2 regions of the Limosilactobacillus portuensis genome follow, and region 1 is predicted to be linked to the other one. Evidence: riboswitches for the same ligand, from Rfam matches in the RefSeq annotation. Region 1 holds a riboswitch; the other holds the start of a gene.
The links. A riboswitch is a leader RNA that binds a small molecule or an ion and turns the genes downstream of it on or off. The one in region 1 is predicted to bind lysine.
Positions count from the first base shown of each region.

Region 2: it holds a riboswitch for lysine, as region 1 does, so the genes downstream of both, PRK60_RS01325 (amino acid permease) here and lysA (diaminopimelate decarboxylase) in region 1, are expected to answer to the same signal.

Region 1 covers NZ_CP117296.1:960,477-964,914, reverse strand. Annotated here, with positions in the region: partial or broken gene PRK60_RS04885 (NCS2 family permease) at 371-1,677, opposite strand; lysine riboswitch at 1,877-2,056, shown strand; gene lysA (diaminopimelate decarboxylase) at 2,147-3,457, shown strand; gene dapD (2,3,4,5-tetrahydropyridine-2,6-dicarboxylate N-acetyltransferase) at 3,494-4,204, shown strand; gene PRK60_RS04870 (N-acetyldiaminopimelate deacetylase) at 4,214-4,438, shown strand, end outside.
Region 2 covers NZ_CP117296.1:296,491-300,928, reverse strand. Annotated here, with positions in the region: gene PRK60_RS01330 (deoxynucleoside kinase) at 13-654, opposite strand; gene PRK60_RS01325 (amino acid permease) at 814-2,292, opposite strand; lysine riboswitch at 2,392-2,565, opposite strand; gene PRK60_RS01320 (GNAT family N-acetyltransferase) at 2,614-3,087, opposite strand; gene PRK60_RS01315 (phosphatase PAP2 family protein) at 3,159-3,833, opposite strand; gene PRK60_RS01310 (threonine/serine exporter family protein) at 3,884-4,357, opposite strand; gene PRK60_RS01305 (threonine/serine exporter family protein) at 4,367-4,438, opposite strand, start outside.

The sequences.
Region 1 (4,438 bases):
AGATTGCGGTCACGGCGAGCAGATCTTAACTATGTAACAGCTAAAAAACTTGGACGATGCACGTTCCGACTTGGTAAAAGTAGAAACTTGGGCGAACACCTTTTAGCTTAATTGCATTAGAACATTAACCCCATAAAGAGATCAAAAAAAGACTAGGCTGAAATCAACCTAGTCATAATATGGTTGCCGGGCAACATTGCCATAACGTGTTCACTGTGACTTGCTAGAACTAACGATTCTAGGCGGCAGAGTCATAATGTGCTCGCTGGTGCCTTACTAGGACTAGCAAACTCCTTCCGAGGCGCAAGTCGCCTTCGTCAGGAGAAATTGCTAGCCTTCTGTAAGGCATTTACCCAGCTCGCACTTTCCTCTACTTCATATTCGTTATTGCAAAGAACAGAATAAAGATAACGAAGAGGGCGTACATCATTGGGGAGACGTCCTTATGGTGCTTAGAAGCAATCATGGTGATTGGGTAAGCGATCATTCCAAGGGCTAAACCATCGGAAATGGAGTAGGTTAATGGCATTCCGACCACAACAAGGAAGGCAGGAAAGGCCACTTCAAAGCGATCCCAGTTAATGTACTTCAGGTTATTTGCCATTAGGACTCCGACAATAATTAATGCTGGTGCAGTGACCGTTGTTGGAATTACTGCTAACAGGGGACTAAAGATCATGGAGATCAAGAATAGAATACCGACAAAGACGGCGGTTAAACCAGTTCGACCACCCATGGCAATTCCGGCACTGGATTCAACGGAAGTTCCTAGTGGTGCGGTACCACAAATTGCCCCTTCAACCATGGCAAGGGAGTCAGAGAGGAAGGCCTTACCAATTCGGGGGATCTTACCATTCTTGTCAACCATGCCAGCTTGTTGAGTCATCCCAATTAGTGTTCCGGCAGTATCGAAGAAAGTAACTAACAGGAAGGTGAGGACAACCATGAATAGTTGTGGTGTATTAATGTCCTTTAAGTGGAAGATGGCGTGACCAAATGTCGGGGCCATACTTGGTGCTGTTGAGATGATTCCATGAGGTAGTGGGATTTGACCGATGCACATCCCAAAGATAGCGGTAATGATCATTCCAATAAAAATTGACCCCGGTACTCGAGCAGCCATCAGGATCACGGTTAAGATTAAGCCAAATAGGGTTAACCAGACATCTGGGTTACCAAATGAACCAAGACCAACCAGGGATGATGAGTTGTTAACAATTAATTTCCCGTTCTGTAAACCAATGAAGGCAATAAATAACCCAATTCCGCAGAGATCGCGTATTTGATGTCTTTTGGAATTGCATCAACCACTTTTTCCCGCAATTTCAAGATTGTAATTAAGATAAACAGGAATGAGGCCACGAGGACACTGGCTAAGGCTGTTTGCCAATTAATGTGCATCCCAATAACTACATTGTAAGTAAAGAAAGCGGCACTTCCCAGCGTTGGCGCTAAAGCAATTGGGTAGTTAGCAATTAGTCCCATTAGGAAACAACCAACCGCCGTTGCGACTGCGGTAACCGTAAAGGCTGCCCCTTTATTAATCCCTGCCGCGTGCAGGATGTTCGGGTTAACAAATAGAATATATGACAGACTCACGAAAGTCGTCAGGGCAGCGATTAATTCAGCCTTGACGGTGGTATGAGCGTCACTTAAATGAAAGATCCGTTCTAACACGATCAATTCTCCTCTTCTTAAAACAAATTTAAAAACTTATTCCTACTAGAATATCACAGAATCCTGCCTAATGATTGCCGAACTTGAAGATTGACTAAATATGAAAGAAATATTCAATTGAGAACGAAACTTAATTAAATAAATATGAGAAAATTTAATGTTTCCGTTGACATTCTAATCTAATAACTTTATTATATTTATAAATCGAAGAGGCGCGGCCAACACCAGTAATCAATTTTAGCCTGCCAAGCAATGAGAATTGATGAACAGGGCGGTCGCCGAAGTACTTAACTTGGCACGGTTAAGGCACTGGGGCGTGGCTGAATAAGTTACGGACTGTCGTGGGACAATATCAGCCCACGTTGCGCTATCGACAAAACGGATAAAATGCATCCACTGTTTGTCTTCGCGCAGACAGTGGATTTTTTTATCACTTTGTTTTCCCCGAATGAGTAATGGAGGAATAAGTATGAACCAACAAATTACTGCTGACCAATTGAATGACGCGGGACACCTGATGATTGGTGGTTGTGATTCAATTGAACTAGCTCAGGAATATGGAACGCCATTAGTTGTTTATGACGTTTCCCAAATCCGGCAGCAAATTCGTAGCTTTCGGCGAGTATTTGATGCTAACCACGTTAACTATGCAGTTAGTTATGCAAGTAAGGCCTTTGCCGCAATTGCAATGTATCAGGTTGCTGCAGCCGAAGGAGCCCACGTTGATGTTGTTTCCGCTGGGGAACTTTATACAGCAATTAAGGCTGACTTCCCGATGGAACGGGTAAGTTTCCATGGTAATAATAAGTCGCGTGAAGAACTGGAAATGGCAATCGACCACCATGTTGGGACAATCATGATTGATAACTTCCATGAGATTGAATTATTAGCCGCGGTACTTGAAGAACGAAATGCATCCGTTGATGTAATGCTAAGAATCACTCCCGGGATTTCAGCTCATACAAATAAATACATCCAAACTGGGCAAGTTGATAGCAAATTTGGCTTCGATCTTCAATCTGATCAAGCAGATGAAGCATTGCAAAAGGTTCTGGCTAATCCGCGAATGAAGATGCGTGGTCTTCATGCTCATATTGGTTCACAAATCTTTGAACTAGCAGGCTTTGAAGGCGTGGCAAAGAAGTTAGTTGAAGTTGCTGCTCATTGGCGAGATGCATTTGGCTATGAAGCACAGGTAATTAACGTTGGTGGTGGTTTTGGGATTCGTTATGTCGCTGCTGACCACCCTCTCAAACCCGAAGAATTCGTTGATGCCATCATTAAGGCAATTAAAAAGGAAACTGTTGCAAAAGGACTCTCGATGCCGGCAATTTGGATTGAACCAGGACGGTCAATTGTTGGACCAGCGGGATATAACCTCTATACGGTTGGTTCCCGTAAGGATGTACCGGGTTTGAAACCATACGTCATGGTTGACGGGGGGATGGGTGACAATATTCGGCCAGCGCTCTATCAAGCCGAATACGAAACCGTTCTGGCAAGTAATCCGCAAGCACCGATCAAGGAACATGTCCGTCTTGCCGGAAAGTACTGTGAGTCTGGTGATATTTTAGCCCAAGATCAAGGCCTACCGGAAACTCAACCAGGTGACGTTCTTGCCATGCTTGATACTGGTGCTTATGGTTATTCAATGGCTTCAAATTATAACCGTAATCCCCGTCCAGCAGTTGTCTTTGCTGAAGACGGCAACGCCCAGCTTGTGATTGAGCGGGAGTCCTTAGCTGACTTGGTTCACTTGGATCGTAAATATCAACAATAATGACTAATAAATAATAGGAAGAAAGAGGTAACAACAATGGCTGAATTAGATGCACAAGCGATTATTAACTACATTGGCAATGCTCCCAAGAAGACGCCCGTAAAGGTTTATTTAAAAGGAAACTTAAGCGAAATTAACTTTCCAGAAGAAGTTCAATCATTTGTTGACAATCATACCGGTGTAATCTTTGGTGATTGGTCGGTGGTTGAACCATTATTGAAAGAAAATGCTGATTTGATTGCTGATTACCATATTGAAAATGATTGTCGTAATTCGGCAGTTCCCTTGCTTGATTTAAAGGGAATTAATGCTCGGATTGAACCAGGAGCAATCATTCGTGACAAGGTTTTAATTGGGAACAATGCCGTTGTCATGATGGGAGCAACAATTAATATTGGTGCTGAAATTGGTGATGACACGATGATTGATATGGGGGCAATCCTTGGTGGCCGAGCAATTGTCGGTAAGCATTGTCATATCGGTGCGGGAACCGTCCTTGCCGGAGTTGTCGAACCTGCTTCAGCCCAACCAGTGCTGATTGACGATAACGTATTAATCGGTGCTAATGCCGTGGTTATTGAAGGAGTTCATGTTGGTGAAGGCGCCGTTGTGGCTGCGGGAGCAATTGTTACCCATGACGTTGAGCCACATATAATGGTTGCCGGGGTCCCAGCTAAGTTTGTCAAAAAGGTTGATGCTAAGACTGAAAGTAAGACCGGCTTAGAAGACGACTTGCGGAAGTTATAGGAGCGCAAAATGTTAAGCGAAAGTGATTTAATTAAGATTCGGCGTCATCTTCATCAAATTCCGGAATTAGCACTTCAGGAGACCAAAACTCACCAGTTCCTTTTAGAAACGGTGAAGGCGATGAATCAGAAATTCTTAGAGATTCGTAATCCAGATGAACTGCCAACTTCAATGATGGTGTTAGTTCACGGCTTTGATCCGCAACGGACAATCGGGTACCGGACAGATATCGAT
Region 2 (4,438 bases), 660 kb from region 1:
TAGTGTCAATAATTATTTTAAACCAAGTTCAATTAATTTTTGATCAATCATTTTCAATACTTGGCGTGCTGCTGCTTGATCCTCAACAAAGTCATACTTATCCCCATCAATTAGCATCTTAGGACTGGCATTATATTGTTGATACCAGTCACGATAGCGTTCATTAAGGTTCTTATAGTAACTATAAAGGGAGGGATCATTGGCAAGTTGCTCGTATGACCGACCACGTTTTTTTATCCGCTCCAGCATTGTTTCGAATGAAACTTGAATCGTAATTAGCAGATTAGGAGCTTTTTGATGAGGCTGTTCAGGTAATTCTTCCATCATGTTGTGCAGTAATGATGAGTAGATAGCTGATTCTGTTTCAGTTGCCCGGCCCATATCAGCATTAAGTTTAAACAACAATGCATCTTCAAAGATCGAACGGTCAAGGACATTTAGATCATTTTCAAAAGAATCTTTAATCTCATCTAATCGTCGATTTAAAAAGTAAATCTGCAGTAAAAAACCGTACTTTTTCGGGTCCTTATAAAAAAGTGGCAAAATCTTATTATCATCAACAGATTCATAAAATGCTTGGCTATTCAAATGATCGGCCAGCAATCCAGTTAAGCTTGTCTTCCCGGCACCAATTGTCCCTGCGAGTGCAATCATTAAATGCTTCTCCCCCTTTAATTTATAAAAAACAACTTTACCATTCTACCATTGAACAGTAAAAAAAAGAAGATACTGAATCGGAAGTCTTTTTCCTAACTTTAAAGAGGATCCCTATACCTAAATTTCCTCGGTATAAGGATCCTCTTCTAATTTTAATTAATTTTGCTCTGGATCATACTTTTCCCCTTTAGTCTGCCGGGAAAGATCTACCTTTTTCAACGGAATAATATGAGTCTTATAGCGAATCTTGTAGTAGAAGAACAAAATTAAGAATAACGGCACACTCATGTATGTAATCAAAATATTTGACCAGTCAAGCTTTGCAAAGGCCTCAACATTCTGTCCACAAATAACAATTGTACAAAGAACGAACGCAAAAATTGGCCCAAAAGGATACAGAGTTGCGTGATATTTAAGTTCACTTACAGAATGACCTTGAGCAGTATAAGCTTTCCGGAACCGGTAATGCGAAATGGCAATTCCTAACCAGGCAATAAAGCCACAAAGTCCAGAAGCATCTGTTAAGTAAAGGTAAGCTTGAGGAACAATAAACTGAGTTGCAAATGCTAGTGTTGAAACAACCATCGTTCCAATTAGCGCATAAATCGGTATCCCACGACGGTTAACATAGCCAAAGAATCGCCATGCATAACCTTCGCGAGCCTGTGAGTAAAGCATCCGGGTTGAAGCATATAAACCAGAGTTAGCAGCAGAAACAACCGCAGTTAAGATAACCGCATTCATGATACTGGCAGCTACTGCTAAGCCAGCCCGCTTAAAAATAATTGTAAATGGACTCATTGTAATATTAGTAACATCCGAATTTAACAAGTTCTTATCTGTATATGGTAGGATACATGCAATTACAAAAATGGCAAAGATATAGAAAAGAAGAATTCGCCAGAAAGTTGAATGAATTGCCTTTGAAATTGACTTTTCAGGAGTAGCAGCCTCCCCAGCAGTAATCCCAACTAATTCTGTCCCCTGGAAAGAGAAACCAGCAACCAGAAATACACTAATAATTGCTGGAATTCCACCAACAAATGGTGCTTTCTTGTAGTGAAAATTACTAAAGCCAACAGGTTGACCGCCCATAATTCCCAGAATGATTGCAACTCCGACAATTAAGAAAACGATCACGGTAATTACCTTAATTAAAGCTAACCAATACTCTGTTTCACCGTACGAGCGAACTGATAAATAGTTGATAAGGAAAACTAAAACTAAGACGATCGTACTAAATACCCAGCTAGGAACATGCGGTAACCAGAAATTCATTACAATTCCTGCACTGGTTACGTCAACCGGAATTGTAATCGCCCAGTTAAACCAATAATTCCATCCCATTGCAAATCCCAATGCAGGATCAACAAACTTTGATGAAAATGCAGAAAACGAACCAGTAAGTGGCATATACGTTGACATTTCACCAAGACTAGTCATTAAGAAGTAGACCATAATCCCCATGATTCCGTATGCCACTAAAGCCCCACCTGGTCCAGCAGTTGAAATTGCCGAACCACTGGTGATAAATAGACCAGTACCAATCGTTCCGCCAAGAGCAATCATCGCCAGGTGACGTGTTTTAAGCGTCCTTTTTATCTGTCCCTGACCATTACCCGTGTCTTCTGTCATCTTAAATTCCTCCCGTAAATATCTGAGCGACTTATTCAATAAAAAAGAGTCTTCCAACAAGGCAACCTCATTAGAAGACCCAAAATTTATCATTGAATCGTTCAGCGAAGCGCCCCGCGATTTATCGCGACAGTCCATGACTTCTTCAATCATGACCCAATACCACCCAGAATAAGCTAGGCAATATTTCGGCATTCTTTCCTTTCAAAACCACTCCGGAACTTATTTTCCTAATAGTTAATACTGATAAAGAATGCAACCTCTTCATTTCGATAATATTATACTCTCATCATTTAATAACGCAAGACATCATCGTGTGTCTTACCGCTTCCAGAGTTCGATCATCCCTGGAGTTGTAGTAGTACGAATAAAATTACACCGTTTTAAAACACCAATTGATGAAGAATTATTACCCTTTACCTCTGCAATCACCGTAATCTGGGAATGACTTAACCGATTACAAACGGCATTTAACCCTTCTGTCATGTATCCTTGATGCTGTTCCTGCGGAAGAAGCAGGTAGCCAACTTCATATTGTCCAGTAAGAGTAAACCCCGTTTTATCGTAAGAATGAAGAAGGATTATCAAGCCGAGTAACCTTTGCCTGCTCCTTTCCCTTATTTGCAGTAGGCATTCCGTTTGGGCAAGCATTCTTAAAGTAACTAGATCAACTTTTCCAACTGTAACTAACCCTGCCTGCTGAAATAATGATTGGTATTTTAGTAGCGGTGTTAATTCGGTAATATTTTGTTGGCGAACTCTCTCAATACTAAGACGTTTCGTTTTAATTTCCATTAAATAAGCCATCCATTTCCCGGGAAATAAAAAACGCAAACAAATCAAAAATGATCCTTTGCGTTTCCCTATTAATAAATTGAGTTACTAAAGATTTTTAGCTCTTGTAGTTTAGGTGCCCAGGCAACGTATAACCATTCAGCAACTTGGAGCCAAGCATATGCCAAAACCATTGCTGCAATCGTATCTACAGGCCAGTGAGCATATAAGTATACCCGTGAAACCGCCAAGAAGAAAATTGCAAAAATTAATAATAACTGACAGATTGTCCGGACAGCTGCCTTTTGAATTATTGGGATTACCACAAGAAAAAGAATCCCGGCAACCAGAAACAATCCAAGAGTGTGGCCACTTGGAAAACTATAACCATCATCAGCTGCTAAATGTTGCGCTGGCCGTGCCCGTTTTACAAAATGCTTAACCAGCGTTCCTACGACATCCCCACCAATAATTGTACAAATTGCCCATACTGCAGGAATGCGGTAATTTCTCAGCCATAGGACAATTGCAATAATTAGAACCCATAGCAAGTCAAGCTTCGGGCTTGCTAAAAAGGAAATTAAGGTCATCAGGGCATGGAACCAGCCAATATTTTCAAGGCGTTGACTAGTAAATAACGATTGAAAAACCGCATCCATTGTGGTTCCGATCGTTGAATTGAACTTAATCATTAGCATCAAAATAATAAAAACGATCCCACTAATTGTAAATCGTTTCCACCGTTGATTATCTGGAACAATTAACATTATCTTTCTCCTATCATCAATTAAACATTAATTTAGAGTATACCATACCCCTAGCTTTTTGATTTTGAAGTTTTTGCTAAAGTGATATGCAAGTATTTTACCGCTCGAATTAACAGTTCGCCAAGCCCAAAGCCAAGAGTAATCGCCCCGGCAATTACAATAACTTGATAAAGATATATTGTTGCTAATTGATAGTCACCAATTGCAAAATTACGGACAAGTTTATAGGCCTGTCCCCCTGGAACAAACGGGACTAAAGCCGGAACATTAAATACAATCATCGGCATTTTCAGATGACGAGCGGCAACCATACTAAAGAGGGAAATTAACACGGCAGCAATAAGGTTACTAATTGCCAAGCCAGTATGCTGATGGTAATACATTATCCAATAGATAACCCAGACACCGCCACCAATAATTCCAGCCGTATTATACGCCCGTAACGGGATATGCAATAAAATACCGAAGCAGACGGTAGATATATATGAAAGAACAAATTGTATGAATAAGTTTTCCCAGTTCATTCGCTTCTCCTAACTAAAACGCATGATGATTACAATTGCACTACCAATCGCTACCGCAGTTAATATTGCTTCAATTCCACG